2 regions of the Bacillus sp. GbtcB14 genome follow, and region 2 is predicted to be linked to the other one. Evidence: a T-box and tRNA genes for the amino acid it is inferred to sense, from the RefSeq annotation. Region 2 holds a T-box; the other holds one or more tRNA genes.
The links. The T-box of region 2 lies ahead of ileS (isoleucine--tRNA ligase). A T-box ahead of a tRNA ligase gene usually reads a tRNA of that ligase, here a tRNA-Ile.
Positions count from the first base shown of each region.

Region 1: it encodes a tRNA-Ile, which carries the amino acid that the T-box ahead of ileS (isoleucine--tRNA ligase) is inferred to sense. The anticodon was not compared.

Region 1 is NZ_JAGXJT010000001.1:383,328-399,817, forward strand. Features, by position in the region: gene KVT31_RS02020 (DEAD/DEAH box helicase) at 1-1,240, shown strand, start outside; gene KVT31_RS02025 (deoxyribonuclease IV) at 1,432-2,328, shown strand; gene KVT31_RS02030 (DUF2624 domain-containing protein) at 2,355-2,609, opposite strand; gene KVT31_RS02035 (YitT family protein) at 2,758-3,636, shown strand; gene KVT31_RS02040 (metal ABC transporter ATP-binding protein) at 3,878-4,642, shown strand; gene KVT31_RS02045 (metal ABC transporter permease) at 4,642-5,475, shown strand; gene KVT31_RS02050 (Fur family transcriptional regulator) at 5,489-5,902, shown strand; gene ispG (flavodoxin-dependent (E)-4-hydroxy-3-methylbut-2-enyl-diphosphate synthase) at 5,983-7,086, opposite strand; gene yqfZ (protein YqfZ) at 7,251-7,616, opposite strand; gene KVT31_RS02065 (DUF1189 domain-containing protein) at 7,689-8,447, opposite strand; tRNA gene KVT31_RS02070 (tRNA-Ile) at 8,690-8,763, shown strand; gene sodA (superoxide dismutase [Mn]) at 8,985-9,596, shown strand; gene KVT31_RS02080 (MFS transporter) at 9,706-10,983, shown strand; gene KVT31_RS02085 (peptidoglycan D,D-transpeptidase FtsI family protein) at 11,093-13,222, shown strand; gene phoX (phosphate ABC transporter substrate-binding protein PhoX) at 13,553-14,470, shown strand; gene pstC (phosphate ABC transporter permease subunit PstC) at 14,498-15,448, shown strand; gene pstA (phosphate ABC transporter permease PstA) at 15,450-16,316, shown strand; gene pstB (phosphate ABC transporter ATP-binding protein) at 16,345-16,490, shown strand, end outside.
Region 2 is NZ_JAGXJT010000002.1:127,128-141,452, forward strand. Features, by position in the region: gene KVT31_RS05625 (UDP-N-acetylmuramoyl-tripeptide--D-alanyl-D-alanine ligase) at 1-343, opposite strand, end outside; gene KVT31_RS05630 (hypothetical protein) at 552-1,034, shown strand; gene KVT31_RS05635 (M36 family metallopeptidase) at 1,138-2,649, opposite strand; gene KVT31_RS05640 (TetR/AcrR family transcriptional regulator) at 2,980-3,564, shown strand; gene KVT31_RS05645 (DUF418 domain-containing protein) at 3,566-4,651, shown strand; gene ileS (isoleucine--tRNA ligase) at 4,703-7,804, opposite strand; T-box leader at 7,858-8,097, opposite strand; gene KVT31_RS05655 (bacteriocin-processing peptidase family protein) at 8,196-12,398, opposite strand; gene KVT31_RS05660 (methyltransferase) at 12,697-13,575, opposite strand; gene argS (arginine--tRNA ligase) at 13,751-14,325, opposite strand, start outside.

The DNA.
Region 1 (16,490 bases), on a different contig from region 2:
TACAGAGCCGACAGGAATTCAAAAGAAAATTTTCCCGGTCGTGAAAAAAGGTGTAAGTGTAATTGGACAATCCCAAACAGGTTCTGGGAAAACACATGCATACTTACTTCCTACATTGAACCGAATTAATGCAAGTCGTGAAGAAGTACAACTTGTTATTACAGCGCCTACTCGTGAGTTAGCACAACAAATTTACGAAGAAATCGTGAAATTAACAAAGTTTTGTGCGGAAGATCAAATGATTACAGCACGTTGTTTAATTGGTGGAACTGATAAGCAACGATCAATTGAAAAGTTGAAAAAACAACCTCATATTGTAGTTGGAACACCAGGACGTATTAAAGATTTAGTAGAAGCGCAAGCATTATTTGTTCATAAAGCAAATACTATTATTGTCGATGAAGCAGACTTAATGCTTGATATGGGATTCATTCATGATGTAGACAAAATTGCATCACGCATGCCTAGAAACTTGCAAATGCTAGTTTTCTCTGCAACAATTCCTCAAAAACTAAAACCGTTTCTGAAGAAATATATGGAGAATCCAGAGCATATTCATATCAATCCAAAACAAGTTGCGGCTGGGAATATTGAGCATTATTTAGTACCTTCTAAACATCGTAACAAAATCGATTTAGTGAACAAAATGTTGCTACAATTTAAACCGTATTTAGCAGTTGTTTTCACGAATACGAAGAAGATGGCGGATCAGGTTGCTGACGGATTAATGGAACGTGGCTTAAAAGTTGGACGAATTCACGGAGATTTATCACCGCGTGATCGTAAAAAAATGATGAAACAAATTCGTGACCTTGAATTCCAATATATTGTTGCAACTGATTTAGCAGCACGTGGTATTGATATTGAAGGAATTAGTCATGTTATTAACTATGAACTTCCATCAGACTTAGATTTCTTCGTTCACCGCGTTGGAAGAACAGCACGTGCAGGGCATTCAGGTATTGCAGTGACGATTTATGATCCAGCAAACGAAGAAGCGTTAGATAGTTTAGAAAAACAACGTCATATTGAGTTCAAGCATGTAGAGTTACGTGGAGATGAGTGGGCGGATTTAGGTGAACGTCGTCGTCGTAAGAGCCGTAAAAAACCAAATGATGAACTTGACGTTATGGCAACAAAAGTTATTAAAAAGCCGAAAAAAGTAAAACCAAACTATAAACGTAAACTTGCAACAGAACGTGACAAAGTGAAGAAAAAATATAGCAATAAAAAAAGATAAGGGGAGCCCCCTTATCTTTTTTTATCCGGCTATTTGCGGGATAAAAATCAGTGGAGGATGGAAAAAACACTGATTAAAGTTTTGGTGTAGCTAGTTACAATTTGCGTAGTGTTTTAGGAACAAACAATTCACTACATATTTCTACAAATTATGCTATCATTATATCTATTGTATATTGAAGAGGTGATTGTATGTTAAAGATTGGTTCTCATGTTTCTATGAGTGGTAAGAAAATGTTATTAGCAGCAAGTGAAGAGGCTGTTTCATACGGTGCAACGACGTTTATGATTTATACAGGTGCACCGCAAAATACACGAAGAAAACCAATTGAAGAATTGAACATAGAAGCAGGAAGAAAACATATGGAACTAAACGGTATTGAGGAAATTATCGTACATGCGCCATATATTATTAATCTTGGGAATACGACGAAGCCAGAAACATTCCAATTAGGTGTAGACTTCCTTCGCATGGAAATTGAAAGAACATCGGCATTAGGTGTAGCGAAACAAATCGTTCTTCACCCAGGTGCGCACGTTGGTGCAGGAGCGGATGCTGGTATTCAACAAATTATTAAAGGGCTTAATGAAGTATTAACGCCAGAGCAGACGGTTAACATTGCGTTAGAAACGATGGCAGGAAAAGGAACAGAATGCGGTCGTAGCTTTGAAGAAATTGCAAAGATTATTGATGGTGTCAAATATAATGAAAAATTATCAGTATGCTTTGATACGTGTCATACGCATGATGCAGGATATGATATTGTAAATGATTTTGACGGCGTATTAAACGAATTTGATAAGATTGTTGGTATTGATCGTTTGCAAGTACTTCATATTAATGATAGTAAAAATGTATGCGGCGCAGGAAAGGACCGTCATGAAAATATCGGCTTCGGTCATATCGGTTATAAAGCGTTACATCATATTGTGCATCACCCGCAGTTAATGCACGTACCAAAAATTCTTGAAACGCCATATGTAGGTGAAGATAAAAAAGATAAGAAGCCACCATATAAATTAGAAATCGAAATGCTGAAAAATGGTACTTTTGATGAAGGAATTCTTGATAAAATTAAAGCGCAATAAGCAATAAGGAGGGGATTTTCCCCTCCTTATTTTAATAGTTGTTGAAATAAAGTATTTACTTGTTGGGCAGTAGCAGGGGAGGTTACTTTTGCTATTTGTTTTAAGAGCTCTAGCCTTTCATCATTATCGTAAATGTTAATATTCTTTCCTTTCATAAGTAAAACAATTTGATCCGCTTGTGCAGTCGTAATAGAAACTTCATACTCTTTGCTATATTTCAATAATTCTTTTGTAGAAATATGATTTAATTTTTTATTTACAAGTTGTTTAATGAGGTTCATCAAGTTATCCTCCTTCACATGTTCTTCTATCGAAATATATGAGTACGTAGCTTGTACATATTCGTATAGAGCTTCTTTTTCATGAGAAAAAGAAGCGTATGTTATAATATAAGGACAAAACTATAGAAAAAGAGTATAGGGAGGACTTATGGAGCAGAAGCAACATCGAAAAGAAAGTGTTATCCATCTTATTTATCGTTTAGTTATGATTATTTTTGGAGCAGCATGCGCAGCGGTAGCGATTGAACTATTTTTAATGCCAAATAAAATTATTGATGGTGGAATTATTGGTATTTCTCTTATGTTAGATTATCTTACTCCTAATATTTGGTGGTTAAGTTTCTCTACTTTAGTCGTTATTCTCAATATCCCATTTATGTATTCGGGTTATAAGCAAATCGGAAAAACGTTCATGCTATCTTCAGCGTTCGGTATTGTAGCTTTAGCGTTTATTGAATCAACGTTACATGCTGTGCCGCCATTTACAACAGAGCCGATTTTAGCGACAGTGTTTGGTGGTCTTATTTTAGGTCTTGGTGTAGGGCTCGTTATTCGCCATGGTGGATCAATGGACGGAACAGAAATTATGGGTATTTTATTAACGAAGAAATTACCTTTCTCTGTTGGCGAATTTGTAATGTTTGTGAACTTATTTATTTTTGCATGGGCAGCATTTGTATTTGGTGTTGAGCAAGCTATGTATTCTGTTATGACGTACTATATCGCATTCAAAACAATTGATACAGTCATTCAAGGCTTAGATGAAACGAAAGCAGTTTTAATTGTATCAGATCAATATGAGGAAGTATCAAATGCGATTTTGCATCGTCTTGGTCGTGGAACTACAAAGCTTGTAGCGAAAGGCGGTTACACGGATAAAGAAAAAGAAGTTATTTATGCAGTTGTAACGCGTCTGGAAGTGACAAAGTTAAAATCAATTGTGTATGAAATTGATGCGAATGCGTTTGTTACGATTATGAATACACAAGAGACAAATGGTGGCAAGTTTAAATCGGCTATCCACTAGGGAATTTATCCAGTAAAAGCCCTCGCTAATCGTTAGGGGATAGCCTCATCTGATTAAGGTTTCATTTTATAGGAATATTTTTCGAAAGCAGAGGATTTTTCTCTGCTTTTTGTTATAATAATAAGGTTTCTTGAAAAAATTGATATATTTTAGGCAGATTGGTTTACAACTATAATAAGCTGTACTATAATTCAAATAGATATAAATCGGAATCATTCTGAATTAAAATAGGTGAGATGCTATGAATAATATATTAGAAATAGAAGGATTGTCATTTCGATATGAAGATCGAAATGTGTTAGAAGATATTAATTTGCAAGTTCCGAAGGGAGCTTTTTTAGGTTTAGTTGGGCCAAATGGCTCTGGAAAATCAACTTTGCTAAAATGTTTATTAGGCGTTTTAAAGCCAAAACAGGGAAGTATTCGTTTGTTTGGTGTTGATAGTAAGAAGTTTAAAGAATGGAACAAAGTTGGTTATGTGTCGCAAAAGGCAAATAGCTTTAATTCTGGTTTTCCGGCCACTGTTTTTGAAGTTGTATCAATGGGACTCGTTTCGAAAAAAGGGCTGTTTCGCTTTTTTACGAAAAACGATAAGGAAAAAGTAGAAAAAGCGATTGCTGATGTAGGGATGAGTGCGTTTCAAGGGCGCAATATCGGAGAACTTTCTGGTGGACAACAACAGCGTGTATTTATTGCTCGTGCGCTCGTTAGTGATCCTGAATTACTTATTTTGGACGAGCCCACTGTTGGAATCGATGTGAAGAATGTTGAAAGTTTTTATGAGATATTAGAGGATTTAAACAAAAGGTTAGGAATCACATTAATTCTCGTTACTCATGATATGGGAGCTGTTACAGAGAAGGTAACACATGTTGCATGCTTAAACCAACATCTACATTTCCATGGAAATGTAGAGAAGTTCCGAGAGTTAGAAGATGCAGAAATGTCCGTCTTATATGGACATCATGTTCATCGTTTAGAACACGAGCATCACGGGAGGATATAATGATACAAGATTTTTTACAATATGACTTTTTACGTAACTCTTTATATGCAGGAATTTTAATAGGACTTGTTGCACCGCTTATCGGTGTATTTGTTGTCATTCGCCGTATGTCGCTTATTGCGGATGCATTAAGTCATGTGACATTATCGGGTATTGCTGCAAGTTTACTACTAGAAAAAACAATTTTCACAGGAGGATTTTTAAATCCGTTATATATGGGAATGATTTTTTCTATTGGTGGGGCGTTACTAATTGAAAAATTACGTACTGTATATAAACATTATCAAGAATTAGCAATTCCGATTATTCTTTCAGCAGGAATGGGGATTGGGGTTATTTTTATATCACTTGCAAATGGATTTAACACTGATTTATTTAGTTATTTATTTGGGAGTGTAAGTGCTGTAACAAGTACAGATTTAATAATCATCGGCATTGTAGCAATTGTTGTTATTGTAACGATTACTTTATTATACAAAGAGTTATTTTTACTATCGTTTGATGAGGAATATGCTGTATCAACCGGTTTGAGTGCAAAGTGGATTCATTTTATTTTCATTATATTGGTTGCTCTTGTCATTGCAGTATCAATGCGTGTAGTAGGGGTTCTTCTCGTATCATCATTAATGACGTTACCAGTTGCAGCAAGTATTCGTATTGCGAATGGATTTAAACAAACAATTTTCTTTTCCATTATATTTGGTGAAATTGCAGTAATTGGTGGAATGTTTGCTTCATATCAACTTGATCTAGCGCCAGGTGGTACAATTGTTATGATAGCAGTTCTTATTTTAATTGGTGCGATTTTATGGAAAAAGAAAAAAACTGCATAAAGTAGGGATAGATATGAATCTAACAGAAGCTTTACGCCTAATGAAAGATAAAGGATACAAACATACTGGGAAAAGGGAAGAAATGCTCAGGTTATTTGCAGCTCACAATCGTTATTTAACGGCGAAAGACGTTTTAGAGCATATGAAGGATGATTATCCAGGTCTTAGCTTTGATACGATTTATCGTAACTTAACGGTGTTTGCTGAAATCGGTGTTTTGGAACAAACGGAATTAAATGGTGAAAAACATTTTCGTTTTACATGTTCTATTATGGAACATCATCATCATTTTATTTGTTTAGATTGCGGGGGGACGAAAGAGATTACTTCCTGCCCGATGGATTTTATGAATAAAGATTTTAACGGTTATGAAGTAACTGGTCATAAGTTTGAAATATACGGCCGTTGTCCAAAATGTGCAAAATAAGAACTCGTCGGTTACACAACTGACGAGCTTTTTTTACGTAAAAAAGAAGGTTGCCACAATATTTGTCGGCAACCTTCTTTTTATTTTTCTTGTGTTTCTTTTTCTTTTTCTCGTTCAGCAGCCATTTCAGCAGCAATTACGTCGATTTCTTTTTTCAGTTCTTCTACCATGATTTCTTCTGGTACTTTACGAACAACTTGCCCTTTACGGAATAATAATCCTTCTCCGCGTGCACCGGCGATACCGATATCAGCTTCACGAGCTTCACCAGGACCGTTTACAGCGCAGCCAAGTACTGCAACTTTAATTGGTACTTTTAGTGTAGAGATGTATTCTTCTACCTCGTTAGCGATGCTAATTAAATCAATTTCAATACGACCGCAAGTTGGACAAGAAATAAGTGTTGCTGCATTAGATGCAAGGCCGAATGACTTTAATAGCTCACGCGCAACTTTTACTTCTTCAACTGGGTCAGCACTTAATGAAATACGTAGTGTATTTCCGATGCCTTTATTTAAGATTGCTCCAAGACCAGCGGCACTTTTTACAGTTCCGGCAAATAATGTTCCAGATTCTGTAATACCTAAATGTAATGGGTAATCAAAAGCACGAGCAGCTTTTTCATATGCTTCGATTGCTAAGTTAACATCAGAGGCTTTCATAGATACGATAATATCGTGGAAATCTAAGTCCTCTAAAATTTTAATGTGATGTAGGGCACTCTCGACCATACCATCTGCAGTTGGGTATCCGTACTTTTCTAAAATGTGACGCTCTAATGAACCTGCGTTTACACCGATACGGATTGGAATGCCGCGTTCTTTCGCTGCATTTACAACAGCTTCTACTTTATGGCGACGACCAATGTTACCTGGATTGATACGTACTTTATCAATGCCACCTTCAATTGCTTTTAAAGCAAGGCGATAATCAAAATGAATATCAGCAACAAGTGGAATGTTGATTTGTTTTTTAATATCAGCAATAGCATTTGCTGCGCGTTCGTCTGGAACAGCAACACGAACGACTTGACAGCCAGCTTCTTCTAAACGTTTAATTTCAGCAACTGTTGCTTCAACATCATGTGTTTTTGTTGTTGTCATACTTTGTATAATTAATTCATTATTACCGCCAATTGTTAAATTACCGACTTTAACTGGACGTGTTTTTGTACGATGAGTCATTTCATTCACGAATAGATCGCTCTCCTTATAAAAGAAGTTTCTTATTTAGTCCCACATATCAATGATAGTATACGTGATACAGGGCTATAGAAACCGAAGTGCTCGGTTTCACTTTTACTATTGTATCAGCGCCTTTATGTAATTGACAAGGATTAAGTGATTGCTTATTGATATAACGGGAATTTATAAGACTTTCCAATTTGTATTTTTGTAGCAGATGTACTTTTGTTTAGTTGTTTAAAGTCATCAATTACCTTCTCAATGGAAGGGATTTTTTTCTTGTTAATTTGTTCGGTAATAGAAAGAACTGTCTCACCTGTTTTGACTTCAATTGTTTTATAAGTGACATCTGTTTCTTTTTCTGCTTTGTTCTCTTTATTTTGTTTTGTATCTGTGCTTTCTTGTTTTATTGTTTGGGCAGCGGTTGTTTTTTTATATGAACTTAACATCGGTAAAGTGCCGATTTTTATATCGTAATAAAATATATAACCAAGAACAAGCACGAATAAGAATATACCTAATCTCTTCATATTCTTCACTCCTTTGCTAGGAATATATGCTTGTCCAAAAAAAAAATGCCTATTTAGGCATTTTTTTCGTTCTTATTTTTCTTTCGGTTTTGGAACTTCTTTAATCGTTAAGTAAAGAACAATTAAAACAACTGCGATATAAATGAATGTTGAACCAGGTACAACAATTTTGAATAGATCCATAATCATAAAGAAGATTGTTGGAATTGTGTAGCTGTATGCAGTTAATGTCCATACTTGCTTATAAGATAATTTACGTTGACCGCTCATAGCAGAACCTATAAATGCAAGTAAAGTAATTCCTAAGAAAGTAATAAACAATTGGAATAGGTATACTAACACGCCGATAACAGCTAGTAAAATTGGATAAATACTATCGAATACAGAAATGAAATCTTGCAAATCTTTCTTCTCAAGAGATGTCCCTAATAAATCATTATAGGAGTATGTTTGTGTTTGACCATTTCCTATAGAAACTACTTTATCTTTTAAAATAAATAAACCAGTTTTGTTTTGATATGTTTCTATATCTGTTGTATTTGGATCAAATACGAAAAGAGCATCTCCCTCTTCCTTTAGAATAGGTTGTTCAATATCTGCTTTTAGTTCACCGTTTTCGATTTTAAAATCAGGTAAATCTTTTTCAATTGCTTGATTTACCATGGTAACACTATCTTGAATAAAGCTACCGTAAAAGAATGTTCTTGGAATAGTAGTGATTAGACAAAGTAGCATAATATACAAAATGGTTTTTCCGATTTTTTGAAAACGGAATAGCGCCATATCTTTAGGCGAATATACGCTTTTTGCTAATTGGGTAAATATGGACATAGATTCACTTCCTTTATGTATGTATAAAATCATTGTAACGTAGGAATCTAGAGAATCTCAAGATATATTATATTTACATATAGTGGAGATAACTAAATTTCTTTTTATTAATTTTCTTCTTTTATATGAGAAAAATACAATTGACACTTTTCTTTTCCATATGGTAAATTTATCTTACATTTCTTAAAGGATATATCTGATAGGAATTCCTTTATTTGATATGTTGTTACATACATAATTGTGGACCCTTAGCTCAGCTGGTTAGAGCAGACGGCTCATAACCGTCCGGTCGTAGGTTCGAGTCCTACAGGGTCCATATCCATTTCACATGTTTATTATGTCAGCGGGAAGCTTCCTTGTAGAAGGGAGCTTTTTTTACGGAATATATGAGCATTTTAATTGAAAAGAAGTGGGATTTTTGCTACGTTAATGATAGCAAGACAATGTGATTTATTTGTTTGCACCCTATGGCAATTAGGGTAGAATGAAGTTGTATGTCACTTAAGTGGCAATACATAAACTGGGAGGAATATAACAATGGCAAAACACGAATTACCAAACTTACCTTATGCGTATGATGCTTTAGAGCCTCACTTTGACAAAGAAACGATGAACATCCATCATACAAAACACCATAACACGTACATTACAAACTTAAACGCTGCTTTAGAAGGTCATGCAGAATTAGCTGACAAAAGCGTAGAAGAATTAGTTGCAAACTTAAACGAAGTACCAGAAGCAATCCGTACAGCAGTACGTAACAATGGTGGCGGACATGCTAACCATACATTCTTCTGGACAATCTTATCTCCAAATGGCGGCGGACAACCAGTAGGCGAACTTGCAACTGCAATTGAAGCAAAATTCGGTAGCTTCGATGCATTCAAAGAAGAATTCGCAAAAGCTGGCGCAACTCGTTTCGGTTCTGGTTGGGCTTGGTTAGTAGTAAACAATGGTGAGTTAGAAGTAACAAGCACGCCAAACCAAGATTCTCCTCTAACTGAAGGTAAAACTCCAGTTGTAGGTTTAGATGTTTGGGAACATGCTTACTACTTAAATTACCAAAACCGTCGTCCTGACTACATCGGTGCATTTTGGAACGTTGTAGATTGGAACGCTGCTGAAAAACGTTACCAAGAAGCAAAATAATTATAGAAAAAAAGCTAGGAGAATGCTCCTAGCTTTTTTCTATGCTTTCCTTTTACATAATTGGGCTTGTCTTTGGAAGACTAGAACATGAAGTAAAGGAGAGTTGTGTATGAAGTGGAAACATATAATTGGTGACGTTGAAGTGAATCGGGATTTAGTGTTATTGCTCCTTATTGGAGGTTTATACACGCTCGCAATTTCTTTATCGAATACGTTTGTTAACATTTATTTATGGAAACAAACACAAAATTATGTGAATCTTGGCTTGTATAATTTGGCCAGCGTTGTATTACAGCCTCTCACATTTCTTATAGGTGGGAAATTAGCGAAGCGTATTGATCGCTCAATCTTGTTACGAATAGGTGTAGGCACGTTAGCTATTTTTTTTATCGTTGTTTTAGTAGCGGGAAAAAGCGCTTCTCACTATATTTTATTAATGGGGGCTCTTTTAGGAGTCGGATATGGTTTTTACTGGCTCGCGTTTAACTTATTAACATTTGAGATTACAGAACCAGAAACAAGAGATTTCTTTAATGGGTTTCTTGGACTTCTTACATCCTTCTCTGGCATGATTGGACCGATAGCAGCTGGATACACAATTTCACGTATGGAAAAATGGAGTGGCTATACGGTCATATTCTTTCTTTCGTTACTGTTATTTGCAATTGCTGTCATTTTAAGCTTTTTTGTATCTAAGAGAGAATGTGAAGGACGGTATGAAATTGTACAAGTATTGAAAGAGCGGCAGATTGATAAAAATTGGGGAAGAATTACACGTGCTCATTTTTTCCAAGGGCTGAGAGAGGGAACTTTTATTTTTGTGATTTCCGTGTACGTGTATTTAGCAACTGATAGCGAGCTCGCATTAGGGAAGTATAGCTTAGTAAATTCGGCTGTGTCATTTGTGTGTTACTATTTAGTTACTCGTATGTTAAAGAAAGAATGGCGAAAAAAAGCAATTTTGCTTGGAGGCATTATTTTGTATGCTGTCGTATTTTTAGTTATATTCAATGTTACATACGCAAAATTACTTATTTATGCAGCGTGTATTGCGATTGCATACCCTATTTTGCTCGTTCCGTACGGATCCATGACATATGATGTAATTGGCAGAGCGAAAAATGCGAGAGAGTGGCGGGTAGAGTATGTAGTTGTCCGGGAATTATGGTTAAATGCAGGAAGAATTTGTTCGATTTTAAGTTTTTTATGTGCTGTATTATTCTTTCCGCCTGAAAAAAGTTTGCCTTACTTATTATGTATTTTAGGTGCAGGACATTTCCTTATTTATTTTGCAGTTAAAAATGTCAAATATGATGAGGGAAATGTGAATAAAACAAGTGTTGTAACGCAAGCGACTGCGCAGAATCAAACAGAACCAGAAGGTTAACTTCTCGGTTGTTTTATGCTAGAATAGAAAAAGATGTAAGACAGCAGTGAGGACACCTGTATGAAGGTGTCCCTTTCACATTACATAGCTGTTGGTAGAGGGGGTTTGTATGAGCAAGAAGCAGAAACAACAAAAGAAAAAGACTCACGTTCCTTTTCGGTTAAACGTGCTGTTTTTCTGCGTGTTTTTAATGTTCTCCGCGGTTATTGTAAGGCTTGGATATGTACAAATTGTTCGCGGTGAGGAATATAAGAATGAAGTGGAGAGGAAAGAGAACTCGACGATAAGTAATCCTGTACCACGTGGGAAAATATTTGACCGTTATGGGCGAGCTGTAGTAGATAATGCAGCTGTACGTACGATTACATTTACAAAAATGAAAGGATCAACTGCGGAGGCTCGCTTAGAAACAGCGAAAAAGCTGGCAGATTTGATTGAAGTACCGACTGATAAATTAACAGATCGTGATAAAAAAGATTATTGGCTTGCTATGAATAAAGAGGAAGCGAAAGAAAAAATTACGAATAAAGATCGTCAAGAGTTAAAAGATAAAAAAATTGACGATAAAGAATTAGATGAGCGTCAACGAAGTCGCGTGACAGAAGAAGAAGTGAATCAATTATCCGCAAAAGATTTAGAAATACTAGCGATTAAAAGCAAAATGGACGGCGGATATGCGATGACACCACAAGTTATAAAAAAAGATGCTACACCAGAAGAATATGCGATTATTAGTGAAAATTTAGCAGAATTGTCAGGAGTAGATACGAGTGTCGATTGGGAACGAAAATATGCATATGATGGTGATTTGTTCCGAAGTGTACTTGGTGGTGTAACAACTTCTGACGAAGGTTTACCGAAAGAGCGTTTAGATTACTATCTTGTTCGTGATTATAATCGTAATGATCGTGTAGGGAAAAGTTATCTTGAACAGCAATATGAAGATAGCCTGCACGGTACGAAAGCAGAAGTGAAAAATATTACAGATAAAAACGGTAATATTTTAGAAACGATTAATGTCTCACAAGGGCAACGAGGTAATGACCTGAACTTAACAATCGATATGGAATTACAAAAGCGTGTAGAGGAAATTATCACTAAAAGTTTATTAAAATATAAAGGTGGGCAACCTCTTTTAGATCGTGCATTCGTTGTAATGATGAATCCGAAAAATGGTGAAGTTTTATCTATGGCAGGGAAACAGTTAGTGAATGAAAATGGCGAAACGAAAGTACAAGATTTCGCATTAGGATCGATGACAAGTTCTTATCCGATGGGATCGACTGTAAAAGGTGCGACAATACTTACAGGGTATCAAACAGGTGCCATTCAACCAGGTTCAGGTCAATATGATGAACCAATCGTATTAAAAGGAACGCCGAAAAAATCATCTTGGAAAAATATGGGATATATTAATGATTTGACAGCGTTAAAAATGTCTTCTAACGTTTATATGTTTAAAACGGCGATGAATATCGCAGGTGTTCAATATGTGAAAGGTGGTACGTTAGATATACCACAAAAAGCATTTGATACGATGCGTTATTATTTCGGACAGTTTGGACTTGGTGTGAAAACAGGTATTGATTTACCGAATGAATCAGCGGGCCAAACAGGTAAAGGAATTCAGCCAGGTTTCCTATTAGATTTATCAATAGGACAGTACGATACGTATACACCACTTCAATTAGCACAATATGTTTCAACAATTGCAAATGGTGGTTACCGTATGCAACCGCAAGTTGTAAAGGAAATTCGTCAACCGGCAGCGAAACCAGAAGAAACTGGAAAAGTTGTTCATTCAATGGAACCGAAAGTACTAAACCGAATTGATATGCCTGAATCACAAATTAAACGTGTTCAGGAAGGATTTAGACAAGTATTTAACGATTCTGGTGGTACAGCTACGAAATACTTTGCAGGCGCACCATATAAAGCTGCTGGTAAAACAGGTACAGCTCAAACTGTGTATGGCGGAGATAAAGAGATTGGTAGAAAGGCAAACGGTGAGCGTAAAGAAACATATAACTTAACGTTAGTAGGTTATGCGCCACTTGAAGATCCTGAAGTAGCATTTTCTGTTGTTGTACCTTGGGTAGATGATAAATCCGGTATTAACGGATATATTAGTCGTGACATTATGGACGCGTACTTTGATTTGAAAAAAGTAGAAAATGGCGAAGTTTCAAAAGATGAAATAGATAATAAAAAGAAAAATAGAGATCAAGATGATGAATAAAAAAGTTGTAAAAAAAGCACACTATCTGAAAAGATAGTGTGCTTTTTTTTATGGTTCATGCATACGTTTTAATAAAGTGGACAAGCATATCATATAGAAAAATTAAGAGGCCTCACAAATGATACTTATGCATCCCTCTGAAGGATAGCGTTTTTATGGACCAATCATCAGTGAAAATGAACAATGGCTACGGATTAAAGTTTTACTTAATATTGGTTCTTGTGGAACTTTACAAAACTTTTACAAACAATTAAAACCGAATTAATAGTTTAGCAGTATTCTTATATCTGTAATCCTGTTATTTCCGGTTACTTCTAGGAGGAAGAACACGTGAAATGGATAAGTGCATCAATTAAAGTTTTCATACTGTCGACATGTTTTCTTTATGTTGGCACGTCTACTGCATTTGCTGTGAATGAAATGGGAGAAGTGAGAGTTGATGGATCCTCAACAGTTTTCCCTATTATAGAAGCAGTAGCGGAGGAATATACAAAGGTGCATCCAAACGTGAAGATTTCCATCAGTGTTTCTGGAACAGGAGGAGGATTTAATCGTTTCAGTAAAGGAGAAGTAGATATAAATAATGCTTCGAGAGCAATGAAACAAGTGGAAGAAAATGAAATGAAGAAAAACTCCATTCAGTTTACACCGTTTGAAGTCGCTTACGATGGTCTTACAATCGTTGTGAATCGCCAAAATACTTGGATAGACAATATGACGGTAGACGAGTTACGTCTATTATGGAGTGAAGATGAAAGCGAAAAGCGATGGTCACAAATTCATTCATCATGGCCACGTGAACAGGTGAAGTTTTATGCGCCAGGTGTAGACTCTGGTACGTATGATTATTTTCAAAATGTCATCTTACAAAATAGTCGCATTGTAAAAAAAGTCTCTTTGTCTGAAGATGATCAAGTTATTATGCAAGGGGTAATGAATGATAAAAATGCCATTGCTTTTGTAGGATATGCTTATTATATGGCCAATCGAGATAAGGTGAGAGCAATAAAAGTGAATGGTGTACTTCCGACGAAAGATACCATTCAATCAGGTAAGTATAAGCCATTATCTAGGCCACTATTTGCTTATGTGAATGATGCATCTATCCGAAATAAAATGAATGTAGCAAATTATATTGAGTTTATGATTCAGCATGTTGGTAATCTCGCTGAAGAGGTTGGATATGTAAAATTACCAAAAGAAAAATATAATGAACAGCTGCGGATGTTAACAGAAATAAAAAGGTAATGTCAGGGTGGAAAGGGGTTTTCATCTTTGGCTCATAATGACAAAAGTCAAATTACATTTTCTGTACAACATTTGATTGAAAGAAATACAAAACAAAGAAAAAAAACGCAGCGAATCAATCGAATAGTTCCGTTATTACTGAAAATAATTGCTAGCGTGTCTATTGTAACGACACTTGGAATTATTTTTACATTGGCAAATGAAACATTGATGTTTTTTCAAAAAATACCATTACACTCCTTTTTGACGGGAAAAGAATGGTTACCTTTTTTTGAAGATCCTAAATTCGGTATATTACCACTTATATGTGGAACATTCCTTGTAACAGCAATTGCCATGTTCGTAGCAATTCCTATCGGTTTAGCCTGTGCTGTATTTTTAAGCGAATATGCTTCAAACGGTGCAAGGAAAGTATTAAAACCGATGTTAGAACTATTAGCAGGTATCCCGACAATTGTATATGGTTTTTTTGCATTAACAGTTGTCACACCACTTTTACAACGGATTATACCAGATTTACAGTTTTTTAATGCGATTAGTCCAGGTATTGTTATTGGCTTTATGATGATACCCATAATTGCATCTCTATCTGAAGACGCGATGAGAGCTGTAGCGAAAGGAACGAAAGAAGCTTCGTTAGCACTTGGAGCAACTCGGTTTGAGATGGTAAAACAAGTCGTGTTTCCTTCGGCTTTTACAGGGATTATAGCAGCAATCATATTAGCTGCTTCCAGGGCAATTGGTGAAACGATGATCGTTGTAATTGCAGCGGGATCCACACCGAATGTATCGCTTGACCCGACACAATCTATCCAAACGCTAACAGCCTATATTGTGCAAGTGAGTTTAGGTGATGCTCCGCATGGAACAATTACGTATTACAGCATGTATGCTGTAGGCGCAACGTTGTTCTTGTTTACTCTTATAATGAACATTATTTCACAGTCTATTATGCGCCGCTTTAGGAGGGTGACATAATATGCGAATGTTGAATCATAAAAAAATACAAGAAAATATGGCATCACGTTTTTTAAAAGACCGAGTTTACCAATTGTTATTTTATATAGCAATTTTGTTTTCAATAGTAATATTGCTTATTTTGCTTTTTCAAATTTTTGAAAAAGGTATAAGTTACCTTTCGTTAGATTTCTTTACAAACTTCGCTTCGCGTAATCCGAAAGAAGCTGGGATTGCTGCAGCTTTGTCAGGAACAATATTATTTATGAGTATTGTTATACCAGTCTCCTTTATATTTGGAGTTGGAACTGCTCTTTATTTAGAGCAATATGCGAAGGAATCTATATTTAAAAAGGTAATAGAAATTAATAATCAAACGTTAGCAGGAGTACCTTCCGTTGTATTTGGATTACTCGGCTTAACCATTTTTGTATATGCTCTTCATTTAGGTGAGAGTATCATTGCGGCGGCACTGACGATGAGTTTACTCGTTTTACCGACAGTTGTTGTAGCGAGTCAAGAAGCGATACGATCTGTGCCAAGTTCATTATTAGAAGCTTCTTACGGATTAGGTGCTACGAAGTGGCAAACGATGTATCAAATTGTATTGCCATATGCTTTCCCAGGAATTATAACGGGTTGTACGTTAGCGATATCAAGAGCGATTGGAGAAGCGGCACCGTTATTAGTTATCGGGGCACTTGCATTTGCAAATTATGTTCCATTTAGTATGTTTGATAGATTTACAGTTTTACCAATTCAAATTTTTAATTGGATGAGTAGGCCACAAGAAGAATTTCAGTACGTAGCTGCTGCTGGGATGATTGTTTTGTTAGGTTTGTTGCTCTTTATCAATATATTTGTCTTATGGTTACGAAATCGAAAATAAGTTGGAAATGGATGAAAGGGGAATTCAAATGGTAGCAACAGTAGTAAATGTACAGGTGAAAAACGAGGAGAAAATCGAGACTGCACCAAAGAAAGTAGTATTTGATACGAAAAACTTAAATTTATGGTACGGAGAAGACCATGCTTTAAAAGATATTAACTTAAGCATTCATGA
Region 2 (14,325 bases):
CAATTACTTTTACACCTAATTCATTCCGATAAAATTTTGCCAATTGTTGCAAAGCCAACAAAGTGTCATCTACAAATATAATTGGCATCCCTTTTGGCGGAGTACCATAAGACTTTTTCCATAAGGAAGCGACAGCTCCATTATCCATTGCCTCTTTCACATAATCATGTCCATCTTTCACCCTAATGATTGGAACAAATAAATTTCCTTCTTTAATGCTTTTGGAATCTATACAGACACCATGTATTTCTATATGATGAAACGATTCGTGTAATCCTTCTCCATCTACTATCTCTTCAAGTTTTTTCAAATTCATTTGAATCAAATCATCACATTTTTCCATTTTATTACATAAATTCATTTTCATTTACGCATATTAATAAAGTGAAACTTTAATCAGTAGGGGTTCATCCCCACTGATTATTAGTTGAACCAATCGGGCTTTTACGGGCAGCCCCCCACCTAACTTCTTTGCTTTCCCTGAATTTTGAGATGGAGGGTCTGACTGTCCGGTAAATAGCGGGATAAAAATTTCATAGCGAGGTGTTTATATGAAAAAAGCGATTAGTTTCTTTCTTCTTTTGTTATGTCTAATTGTAGTGAATGAAACGTACGCCTACTCACCAAAAGCTTTACCAATCTCCCAAAACTCTGATCAATGGCAAGTGAATATTGATGAACCAAAAAAAATAAGAAAAAAGACGCTTCAAGCTAAAAAAGATGAATTTCAAACATATCAATTTTCAGTAAAAAATGTTGGAAACAGTGAAGTATATAACGTGCAAGTCGAAGTATTCCTCAACGAGCCAAAAACAAAAACGAAATATGAACTCTTTTCCCTAAAGGAAAGTCGTTTAGCGAGTGGAAAAACTGGATTTAGACATGCTAATTTTCCAGTTGCTACAAAAGCAGATGTAGTTGATGTAATCATTACTTGGCAAGAACACCCTTTCCGCTCTATGAGAAACGGTCAAAAAGTTGAGTCTAGAAAATTTAAAGAGCATTTTGTTTTTAAAGATGAAAAAAATAACTAGAATACGGATGAATTTACATTAGCATTCATATAGCTTACTTTACCAGTACCAGTTCTTAAGCAAATTAAAAAGTCGTGGCTTATAAACGCCACGACTTTTTATATTAATTCGTACTAATTCCTCTCGCTGCCCAAATACGATCGATATCAGCAGCATGTTGTCCGCCATATAAAAGAGCATCCGCTTGCTTAATTGCTTTTGCTCCATCATTGAATTTAGAGTTTGGTGTTAATGACCAGTGTGATTGTAAAATAATTTTCGTTGCAACATCACGTCCAAAAGCTTGTGCCATCTCATATTGACCTTGAGCCCAAATTTCACCATCATCGTGTACTTCATTCTTTATATCTTTTGGATACACTTTATTATTATCTAAACGGCGTAAGCACGTTGGATCTGAACTAGAATAAGCAGTCGCATCCCATTCTCCAACACATGCTTTTCCGTATCCTGTAGTTGATACTGCATCTTCATACGTAGCACCTAAAAAGTCACCAAATCCTTCTCCCATCGCTCCACCTTCTGCTGAACTACCAAAGCCCGGAACTTGGTTATCTTGAATCGAATGCCCATATTCATGTGCGATAATACCAGCATCTTCTGCATCATCTACTCCGCCAGTACCGAAAGTTAAAGCTTTCGTTGTCGGAGAATAAAATGAGTTGTCATCTGTCGTTCCATTCACATTGACTTTAATAGAGCGATTATTAATATTTTTAAACCCTAGACTTTGAATGTAACGTTGTAATGTGTCGATATGATAATACGACATCACATCTTCAAAGCTATCATTTGCTCTTGTGTAGTTAAATTGTAAGTTTGTAGATTTTGTTTTTGCTTTTGAAGAAATCGTAACATACTCTCCAATTAAAAATCCTGTTCCATCTAAACCTTTTAACGTAACAGTCTTCAATTGGTTCGTTAGCGCCGTTGAATCTGCATCGTTATTATCTTTTAAGCCTACTTTACTACCACTAGATACGACCGGATTAGGTAAAAATACTTTTCCTGACCCTTCTGCTTTTCGGTTTATATCAACCTTTTTAATTAACTTTCCATTTTCTGCATCAATAAATGTTTCCCATGCACCAAACGGGTTATTAGAATGGACTACAACTTTATATACTGGACGAGCAATCCCTTCTTCAACAATATATCCGAATTCTTTCTCTGTAGGAGCCCATAAGTTTTGCTCACTTGCTTCTCCAACATATGCCATTGATTTTTGGATTGCATCTTTTTCACTAATTTTTGTCGTTACTTCCTTTACACCATTGACGGATTGATAATCAGAAACAGCAAGTACTCCCTTTCCCTCTCCGTTAAGTGTAACTGTGATTTGTTTTGAAAATACAGGCGCACCATTCACAACTTGTTGGAACCTAACATATGAAGCTACTGACGTTTCAGTTGTAGAAATATATTGCAAGTCTGAGAGGTCAGCTTTCAATCCATACTGCGCAGCATTTTCTTTTAAATATTCAGTTGCTTTTTTCTGCGGTGAATAAGCTTCTAGCTTTACTTGCTGCTGTTTTTCCAATGCTGAAACCGTAGAAATCGTCCCCATTACTAATGGCACAGTCATTGCCATTGCCACCATTTTTTTATTAAACATAGAACCACTCCCCCTAATAAAGTAGCTCAACCTTATCCCATTACCACTAGGCAATCATTCCCCACAAAATGGGGGGATAAAAATTGAATCTACGAGTAATTCTCTATAAACAATTCTATTACCTTTCCATTTAGGGTGAATGAAATTTTCTCAATATTTATGTAGAAAGTGAAAACAATACTTTAGAAAGAAATTTCTAAATCCATTCCTTCCCCCTGAAACTTTTTATATTACTGTGTAAAAAAATAGGCTGTTTTTTACCTAACGATAGGTTGAAAAAATCACTTATGAATGATACGATATTAATAACCTTTTTTTAGGAGGATCTATATGAGTAAAAGTGCAGAAACACTCTCTTCAATAATGGAAGCAAGTTATCGCCTTTTTGCTACGTACGGTATTGCTAAAACAACTTATACGATGATTGGTGAGGAGGTTGGTATCGCAAAACCATCTATATATTACTACTTTAAGTCTAAAGATGACTTAATTGAATGTATTTTTACTGAATTATGTAAAGCTATGCAGTTCTCTTCGTATTTTCATACAGTAGAATTTACGAAAATAAATTTTATTGAAAAATGTATTGCAATTGGCCTTAAAATAATTGATGAACAGCGAAACGACCCTTATTTTAATCTTGTGTTGCAAGAATTTGTATTACTATCTTCCAGAAACAATATGTACAAAGATCGATTACTAACTGTGCAAACAGAATATTTACATGGATTTGAAGTACTCCTTACAAAAGCAAATGAACTTCAATTAATTGAAAATAAAAATCTAGTTTCAAAAGCTCATATGTTAGCATTAGTGCTTGATAATATCGGAAATTTTATGATGATTGACGCAAAGATAGATTATAAACAAATTTGGATTGAAGCTGTAAATAGCATTTTTGAAAGAAGGGATTGAAGTGAATACAAATAAGCGCATTATCGGCTTAGATTTTGCTAGAGCTTTGGCGATGTTTGGTATGCTACTTGTCAATTTCATGGTGATAACAGGTGCAGAAGGAAATGGTCCCCCTTTTTTAATAACCTTCATGTCAATATTTGAAGGTAGAGCTTCTGCTTTGTTTGTCATACTTGCAGGCATCGGTATAACTTTAATGACTAGGTCAGCCGTTGCTAGCAATGAACAAATAAACATTTCTAGTAGTCGAAAGACCATATGGAAACGATCACTATTCTTATTTATTTTAGGATTACTACTATATGTAATGGAGTGGACTGGGGATATATTACACTACTACGGTGTTTACCTTTTCGTCGCTGCATTCCTTATTACAGTACGCAAAAAAGTATTACTATTGCTATCTATTATTATCCTACTCATCGCACAATCTCTTCAGCTTACTTTTAATACTTTCGAGGGCTGGGGAGGTCCAACTCCATTTATAAACTATGTAGACTTCTGGACAATAAAGGGTTTTCTTCGCAATTTATTCTTTAATGGCTATCACCCAATTTTTCCTTGGTTCTCGTTCTTCTTAATCGGTATGTTAATTGGCAGGTTAGATCTTCATAATAAGAAAATTAGAGAAAGATTACTCTTACTCGGTATTACAATCACAATATTGACAGAACTTTTATCAAAAGGACTTACACACTTTTTTATTCCATACATCGGCAAAGAGGCCGCCACATTTTTATTTAATACAGGACCCATCTTACCAAACATATTATATATTTTATCTGCTACAGGATCCGCTATTGCTATATTAATCATTTGCCTCAATATCGCTGAAAAATATACAAATAATTTTTTTGTCACCTCCATTGTACAAACAGGACAATTAACATTAACTCATTATGTCAGTCATGTATTTATCGGTATTGGGACATTAATTCTATTAAATAGAATCGAAAATCAATCACTACTATTCGTGTTATTATTTGCTACTGCATTTTTCATTTTCAGCATATTAATTAGTGTGTTATGGAGAAAGAAATTTTCTAGAGGTCCTATCGAATGGATTATGAGGAAATTAGCCGGATAAAGTTCCATCATACAAAAAAGGAAGTTGGAATCATTCCAACTTCCTTTTTCTTTAATGAGCCGCACTTAATTTAATTCGAACTTTCTCTTCACCTAAAGATAGTTCATCGTCTTCATTCGTTAAGTGATCAAATGTAAATTGCTTAACGAGTAAATTTTCTTCCAATAAATCTTTATGGTTCGTTAATGTGCGTTGTAGTTTTTCCTCTGTATCAAGAATTACATCTACTCGTAAATTAACAGGTAAATTCAACTGCTTACGATATTCTTGAACGGCGCGAATGAATTCACGTGCTACTCCTTCTTGTAACAATTCTTCCGTTACATTCGTATCTAACATAACTGTATATTGTCCGTTAGTCGTATTAGAAAATCCTGATTTCGCAACTTTCTCTACTACTACATCTTCAGCTGTTACAACTACTTCTTCTCCTGGTGCTGCTTCGTAAACTGCTCTTTCTGTAGATACAAAGTGCTCTACTTCTTCTTTTGATAATTGTTTTAGCCATGTATTTACTGCATTCACATTTTTACCAAACTTCGGCCCAGCTGTTTTAAAGTTCAGCTTTAATTGATAGGACGTATATTTCGTTTCATCGAGTTCAACATGGAACGCTTTGACATTTAACTCATCCATGACGATATCACGATAAGATTCCCAATCCATATCATTCTCATTATGTGCTAGTAATACAAGTTCTGCTAACGGCTGTTTTACTTTTAAGGAATGCTGATTACGATTACTTCTCCCAAGTTCAACAACTTGTAAAACTGCATCCATTTCCGCTTCTAATTTCTGCTGAAGTAGTGATTCATTTACAACTGGATAATCCTCTAAATGAACGCTACTTCCAGTTAAGTTCAAATGAATATCTTCAGCGACAAACGGTGTAAATGGTGCAATTAATTTACTAATTGTCACAAGTACTTCATGAAGTGTCTCATACGCAGCTGCTTTTTCAGCATTCATACCAGATTCCCAGAAACGATTACGTGATCGTCTTACATACCAGTTACTTACTTCATCTACAAGCGCTGCGATTTCACGAGCTGCATTCGTAAATTGATAATCATCAAGTGCAGTTCTCACTTTTTTCGTTGTACTATGCAATCTTGATAATACCCATTCATCCAATTTCGTTCGCTTTACATCATACGTTTCTTTCGGATTATACTCATCTAAATTTGCATATAAAACGTAGAAACTATACACATTGACTAATGTATCTACAAATTTAGATTTTGCTTCCAGTACTGTTCTTTCAGAAAAACGCTTCGCATTCCACGGAGCACTGTCAACGAGTAGCGCCCATCTTAAAGCATCTGCACCAAACTGATTTACTAAATCAACTGGATCTAGTGCATTCCCTTTACTTTTAGACATTTTCTGTCCTTCTTCGTCTAATACATGCCCTAGCGATAACACTCGTTTATACGGTACTTTTCCTGTATATAGTGCTGATACCGCTAATAAACTATAAAACCATCCACGTGTTTGATCAATGCCTTCTGCAATAACATCCGCTGGAAACTGTTCTTCAAATAACTCTTTATTTTCAAATGGATAATGATATTGTGCAAATGGCATAGAACCACTATCAAACCAAACATCAATTACTTCTGGTGTACGATTCATTGTACTTCCGCATTTCTCGCAGCAAACTTGCACTTCATCTACATACGGCTTATGCAATTCTAAATCTTCAGGTGTTTCTTTCGTACTATGCTTTCTTAAATCAGCAATGCTTTTCGGTGCGAATTGATGATCACAACTTTCACATTCCCATACGTTTAATGGTGTTCCCCAATATCTATTTCGACTAATATTCCAGTCCACCATATTTTCTAAAAACTTACCAAAGCGTCCATGTTTCATATGATCTGGATACCAAGTAACAGAATCGTTGTTTTGTAAAAATGTATCCTTAATTGCAGTTGTTCGGATTAACCAACTCTCTCCTGCATAATAAAGAAGTGGTGAATCACAACGCCAGCAATGTGGGTAGCTATGTTCATACTTTTCTTTATGATATAGTAAGCCTTCCTTCGCTAAATAACGAACGATATCCACGTCACAATCTTTTACAAATTTCCCTTTCAAAAATGGTACTACTTCTGTATACTCACCTTTCTCATCTACAACATGTAAGAACGACAATCCTTCACTTTGAACGACTCTATAATCGTCCTCCCCATATGCTGGAGCGATATGAACGAGTCCTGTACCACTATCTGCCGTGACAAAATCTGCTGCAATTACGTGGTACCCATTTGTAACTTCCTTCATCGGAAACGGCGGCATATAAGATGTGTTTACTAATTCTTCACCTTTATGGACAGATAGTACTTCATAGTCTTCTTTTAATACATCTTGTACACGTTCTTTCGCAACAATGTATACATGACCTTCTTGTTTCGCTTTCACGTATTCCATATTTGGATGTACAGCGAGCGCAACATTTGCTGGAAGTGTCCAAGGGGTCGTTGTCCAACCTAGGAAATATTCATTTTCACTATCTTTCACTTTAAACTTCACTGTTGCACTTAAATCTTTTACTGTTTTATACCCTTGTGCAACCTCATGTGAACTTAGTGAAGTTTGACAACTTGGGCAATATGGTGAAACTCTATGTCCCTTATACAATAAGCCTTTTTCATGAATCGTTCCTAAAATATGCCATACACTTTCGATATATGGATTCTCTAACGTAACGTATGGATCATCCATATCTACCCAATAACCGATGCTCTCAGTGAATTCACGCCACTGCTTTTCATATGTGAATACACTCTCTTTACACTTTTGAATAAATGGCTCAATTCCATACTCTTCGATTTCATGTTTACCAGAAATACCGAGTTGCTTCTCAACACCTAATTCTACAGGTAAACCGTGTGTATCCCATCCCGCTTTTCTTAACACTTTATAACCAGCCATCGTTTTATATCTTGCTACTACATCTTTAATTGTCCGTCCAAGTGCATGACCTACATGCGGTAATCCATTCGCCGTTGGTGGTCCTTCATAAAACACAAAAGATTGTGCGCCTTCTCGATTCTGAATTGATTGCTCGAAAATACTTTGCTCGTTCCACTGCTTACGAATACGTGTTTCTCTCCCTACAGCTGACTCTTTTACATCTACTTTCTTCATCTACAATCACTCCTTTGAATGTTTTAAAGCACACAAAAAACCCGTCCCTATAAAGTAGGGACGGGTTTACCCGCGTTACCACCCTAATTCTATTAGCTCTTCACTAATAGCACTTAGCAACGTACTATCATACGTGTTCTTTGTAACGGTAGACATCCGTCCGGGCTTACTTATTTTCAGCCTCGGCTCCTCGGAGATGATTTTCAAATAACGTCTGAACACCGGCTTTCAGCAACATACCGGCTCTCTGGGGAACAGTACACTATTTTACTCTTTCTCGTCTTCAGATTTGTATACTTTATTAAAAGCTATTTTATGCCATTGGGCAATAAATTGTCAACTAATTCGAAATATATTTTTATTTATACCCTTTTTCGCGATTCTTATACAATTACTTTTCAAATTCTCGCAATGCTGCTAAATTTTCATCATCCTCGATAAGTTCAGCGAAAAATCCCGACTCATCCTCACGAAGGACAAATTCAAGCTCTTCTTTCGCCTCTTCCTTTCTGTTTAACTGCGCTAAATAACAAGCGCGATCATATCTTGCTAACAAATCACTTGTATTCATTGTTAATACTTCATTTGCTATTCTTTCTGCCTTTAGTGTTTGGCCGGCACCATGATATGAAGACGCTAAAGAAAGAAGAATTACTGTTTCATTTGGATGATGTATAGAAGCATTTTCTAATATATGAATCGCCTCTTCAAACCGTTCTTGACTTTGGTACATTTCTCCTAAAGCAAGAAACGCTCTACTTACAAACGGTGTTTGCTCCGTTAATTGCAAGGTAATCTTTTCTGCTTTTCTTTCTTCCCCTATTTTAAAGAATACTTGTGCTTGTAAAAGAAGAGTATCATAATCATCTGGTAACTCTCGAACCATTTGCTTCGTTACTTCCGAAGCATCCCGTAACATATCTTCTTCCTCACACTCTATGAAAAGATTTACAAGTTGCTTCGCTACATCGTAATCCCATTTATTTTCTAACGATGTTTGCAATACATCTATCGCCTCTTTATACATCGCCACATTCTCGTAAAACAGTGCAAATCTCTGCGCCACCATACTATTTTTCGGATTTAACTTTAACGAAATTTCATACAAATCAATGATTGTAGTAATAATCGAAATTTCTTTCGCACGGTTTTTCATACGATAAAAAGCTCTCGTAATTATGGATTTCTTCGGCTGTTCATTTTGTTGACGTTCAACCCATCTTTCCGTCACCGCAGATGCAGCATACATAAACGCCATACTTCTTTCTGCCTTTTTCACTTGTAATGTATGAAGAAAATCTCGTATGTTAGACAATTTTTTATGTTGTTCTATCGCTTTTACATATACATCAAATATACGTTCATTCTTTACATCTTTTTGTATCACTTTCATTGCAATCTCAATTGCTTTTTCATTTCTATTTTTCACTAACACTTTTGCATAATGATATAGAACTTCTGTATGCTCACCATCTAATTGTAGCGCGTATTCAATCCATGCCTGTTCTTTATCTATTTCATCCATCGCTCCATACACATATGCAATCGCATCTAATCGCCATATTTCAGGTACTTCGTCCGTTAATTGTTCTAGTTCCGTCAGCAATTCTTCCTGAAGATTCATTTCTACTGAAAGCTGTGCCAAATATTCCATATTAATATGCAACGGCTCTTCTTTCATCGCCTGAACCATATGACTTTGTTCTTTAGAACGATTTTCTTCTTTTTCGTATATTTCCGCAAGCTGTAAATGTACCCCTACGAAATTCCCATCAAGCTCTAAACATGTTTCATACGCTTGTTTCGCTTCTGTCAATTGCCCTAATGCCATAAGTGTTTCACCAATTCGGTAATACGGTAATGCCGTTTCTTTTTGCTCTATCACCCTTTTATATCTTTTCATCGCTTGGCCGTACTGCCCAATAGATTCATATAAAATACCTATATAACAACCGTATTCACTTACTTCATTTCTTTCTTTGTATAACGTGCTTAAGAATGCTATTCCTCTTTGTACAAATACCGTTCCTTTAATTCGATTCACATATTCATCTAACGCACTTGCTACATTATATTCACTCTGCTTTATACCATTCTCTAACTTAGACAATGCTACTTTAAATCCTTCTTCACTTCCACCAAGTTCAACTTCAGCATCCCACAAAACCATTCCCGCATTCATTAGAAAATCTTGACTCTTTTCAATTTGTTTTTCAATACCGAGAATATATTCTTTCGCTTCCTTGTATTGTTCTCTTGCCATATAAACTTGTGTAAGTCCGAAATGAGAATAAACATCCTCATCATTTTCTTCTAAAGCACGCTTATACAATACTTCCGCTTCTTCCAGACTATCATTTTGAAAATGATAGTCACCTAATTTTACGTATAAAGGTGCCTTATCGTCACAATTCTCAATACCTTTTAATAAAATTTCTTTCGTACTTTCCTCATCCTTCAAATCAGATTCGTATATTTCCGAAAGTTTCGTATAAATGTAAGGTGCATTACTATCCAACTGAATTGCTATTTTAAGCCCTTTTATCGCTAGATGTAATTTCCCTAAATGATGTGCACATCTCGCTCGCTCATACCATACATGTGCCTCATTTTTATACTCTTTTAACAGATCGTTAAAGATTTCATACGCTTCTTCATATCTTTCTAAATCTATTAATATTAACCCATGATTCGTTAAAGTGAATCTTTCTGGACTACGTTCTAAAGCAACTTGAGAAAACTGCAACGCCTTTTCAGATTGGTCAATATACGTATATGATAAAGCGAGAAAACTCCATGCAATCGGCTGATCTGCATCTAATTGTAATGAGGAACGAAAACTTGAAATCGCTTCTATATAACTTTCCTGTTCAAAAGCGTATCTTCCGTTTATTAAATGATATAAAGCACGATTATTTTTCTTCTCCACACTCGCGAGCATTTGTCCAGCTTTTTCTAATTCTTGAAGGCGGATAAAGCACTGTGCACCATGCAATTTAACAAAATCTGAGTTCGGAAACTTCTCCATTAACTTTTCAATACAAGATAAAATAAACTCATTATCTACCTCAACATCTAAGTGCTTAACCGTATATAACCACGTATTCGGATTATCACTCGTCTCTTTTAAAAATTGTACTAAGTTATGAATCCCCTCTCTATCATGTTCATCTAAATGATCCGTAAGAGAAAAAATAGATTTAAAATAATGATTTTCTCCTTCATTTAAAAATGCTAGTTGCTCCTTCTTTCCTTTCGGAACAAACGTAATCGCTAAACATCCTGTGTAACGATATTTTTCTTGCAACTTACTATATTCCACAATAACTGGTTCGATAAAGTTTGGATCTTGAACATAAAAAGCTTGTAACGTATCATCATATCCAGATAGTACTTGCACATGTGAAGCATGCTCAATATCTATACTTAATAAAACAGGAATCCCTTCATCCAGCAGTCTCTTATAATTTTCCTCATTACCTTTAAAATAACGATATTCATAACCTAATTGTTCTAAATACGAAACAGTATCTGAAAACTTCGAGCCTGTCATCTCAAAAATAAACTCTGCTATTTCATCTTGTGTACGTTTTTCTCCCCATAACTGCAACATCATTTCTAAACTTGTCGGAACACAATAATTATCCTTTTGTACAATAGGAACTATAGGTAAGTGCACCTTTTTTCCATCTGGATTTTTTGCTAAATTATGATATAAAGACTCTTTTAAACTTTTTTCTTCTTTTAATAACTGTTGTAAATCTGCAAGTTTATTCATTTTGTAAAGCGCTTCTGCACGTAAATGTACAAAGTAAGCTTTATACGCATGATAAGGAAGCTGATTATTTATATTATCTATTACCGCTAACATTTCTTCATACTTCCTTAAATCTAATAAATATTTTACCTTTTCAAAATGAAAATATGGTACTTGCGGGAACTTTACAATCGCATCATCAATTAGCTGTAATGCACGTTTTTGTTCTCCTTGATTCGCATATAACTGTGATAATAAATAGGTAGATAGCTCTTCACAATCTTTATGCTGCATACCAGCTATAAATTGTTCTTCTGCTTTCTCCCATTCACCTGTATGCATATAAACGTAGCCCCATTTATCAAATACGGCACGTGCACTGTACTCCTCTGCCTTTTGCATATAGATTAGGGCTTCTTCATTTCGTTTCATTTCCAACAAACATCGTACTAACGTAAAATATGTTTTCGCTAAAAGATCAACTTCTATTTCTTCTTTATTTACCTCTTCTAATGATTCTTTTAACAACTGTTCTACTTCAAGTATTTTTCGTTCATCAATTAACTCATCACAATATAAAGAGAGCGTTCTCAAATTTGGGAATTTTTTATAGGCGTAGCGAATGAGGAATGAACTGTATTGGTGCATAAGCCCTTCATCAGTCAGGCGTATTAATATATCAAACTCCTTATGCGAAGGAATATTAGCAAGCCAGTTCTTCAAATAAGATAAAGTATTCTTTTCTTTTATATATAAAATTTCATTATTTATTTCCTGTAATCCATCTATAAATCTCTTGTCTTTCAAACAAGCATCTAACTGCTTAAAATCTAGCATGTATTCACCTCGAATATTTATTTATACTGCTACTTGCTTAGATTTTACACATCATATTGTCGGTATTCAACTAAAATATCCTATAATGGATAGTATTATTTAATATTATTCGAATTTATAACAAAATATAGTAAAAATGATTGTTTTTCTCTGTATTTTGTTTGATTATATGGAATAACGTAACATGAGGATCTTATCTTTTGGAAGCTGAAATCCGTACATGAAAATATATCGGCGATTATACGGTGGATATCGATTTACCGACATATAATGACGCCCCTCAACATATAGCTGCCTTTTAACATACTATTTCACCAAATGTAATTTTCATATTCGGAGCATATACTAAAGAGGAATGTAGATGAAAGACTTTAAAAAATCGTAGTTCTGCTTCATATTGAGCTAGCGCATCATCATATGTTAACCCTCTAGCCATTAAACGTTCTATAAATTGCTGTTTATCACCTGGATCTCCTGCAATCCCCTCTTCTTTTAAGGAGTGATACAACTTTTCTTTACCATTACGATGCATATTAGAATCTAAAAAGTTTACTTTATCACTTACTCTACATTGAATATTTTTTACACCTAGTTCACTTAAAAACATCGGTATTTTCATACCAATATTTCCATCTTTTCCGCTTCTCTGCGTGTCACTTTCAAATAACTTTTGCAAAGCTCCTAGCCTAATAATTTCCGATTGATTCTCTCCACCTAAAGAGTATGAAGACATATTTGATATCCAATGTGGTTCAAAACAGATTATTTTTCCGTTCCTTTTAACTGAATGCATCATTTTATGTAGCATCGTTTTTGGTGAACTCATATGTAATAAGAAGGCATGACAGATTGCTATATCATATGTATTGTTCAATTCAATTTCTATAGCATCTCCCTCTAGAAATTCTGACTCGTACGGAAGTAAACGAAACAACTCTCTCGCTTCAGCTAGTAATGTTTCTCCACTATCAATACCTGTATACTTTGAACCTGCTGGAAGTAAAGGTAACAAAACTAAACCTAAATAGCCATATCCACAACCGAAATCTACGATATGTACGGGCTTAGTAATCTTCCAAACTGTATTTACTAAAAAGCTTACATAATCGTCATTGTAATATAAATCTCTTGTGTTTTTTAAATATGTTAGTTTACTGTTCCAATCGTACGTTTCCAAATTTAACGCCTCCTTTATATATATGACATTACAATTCTCCATTTAATATGGACATTCCTACACTTAAAACAATTCTAGAAAAGTTTAAATGTAATACATTTAAACTTCTGCTTTCACATTTTCTATCAAAATAAATAGGCATACATATCTACTATGATACGTATACCTATTTGCTTTACATCTCCTCAGGAGCATCCACCCCAAGTAAACGTAATCCCTCTTTTAACACAACTGTCACAGCATACACTAATGCAAGTCTACTGTCTTTCTCTTCACTCTCTTCTAATATACGCACATTTCCATAATATTTATTAAACGATTGTGCTACATCTAATACGTATTTCGAAATGATTGATGGCTCATTTTTGTTGAAGGCTGCTTCAATTACTTGCGGGAATTTATTTAGTAGTTTTAAGACGCCCCAGCTATGATTATCTTTTAATGTAAACGTACACGTTTCAAATTCTACACTTTCTTTTCTTAAAATAGAGCAAGCGCGTGCATGTGTGTACTGTACATATGGCCCTGTTTCACCTTCAAATTTCAGCATGTTTTCTAATGAAAATTCAATATTATGCATACGCTCATTTTTTAAATCGTGGAAGATAATTGCTCCAACACCAACTTGCTTTGCTACTTCTTCTTTTTGTTTTAAGTTTGGATTTTTCTCTTCAATATTTTGTTTTGCAAGTTCGATTGCTTCCTCAAGTACTTCTTCGAGTAAAATAACTCTTCCTTTACGTGTCGACA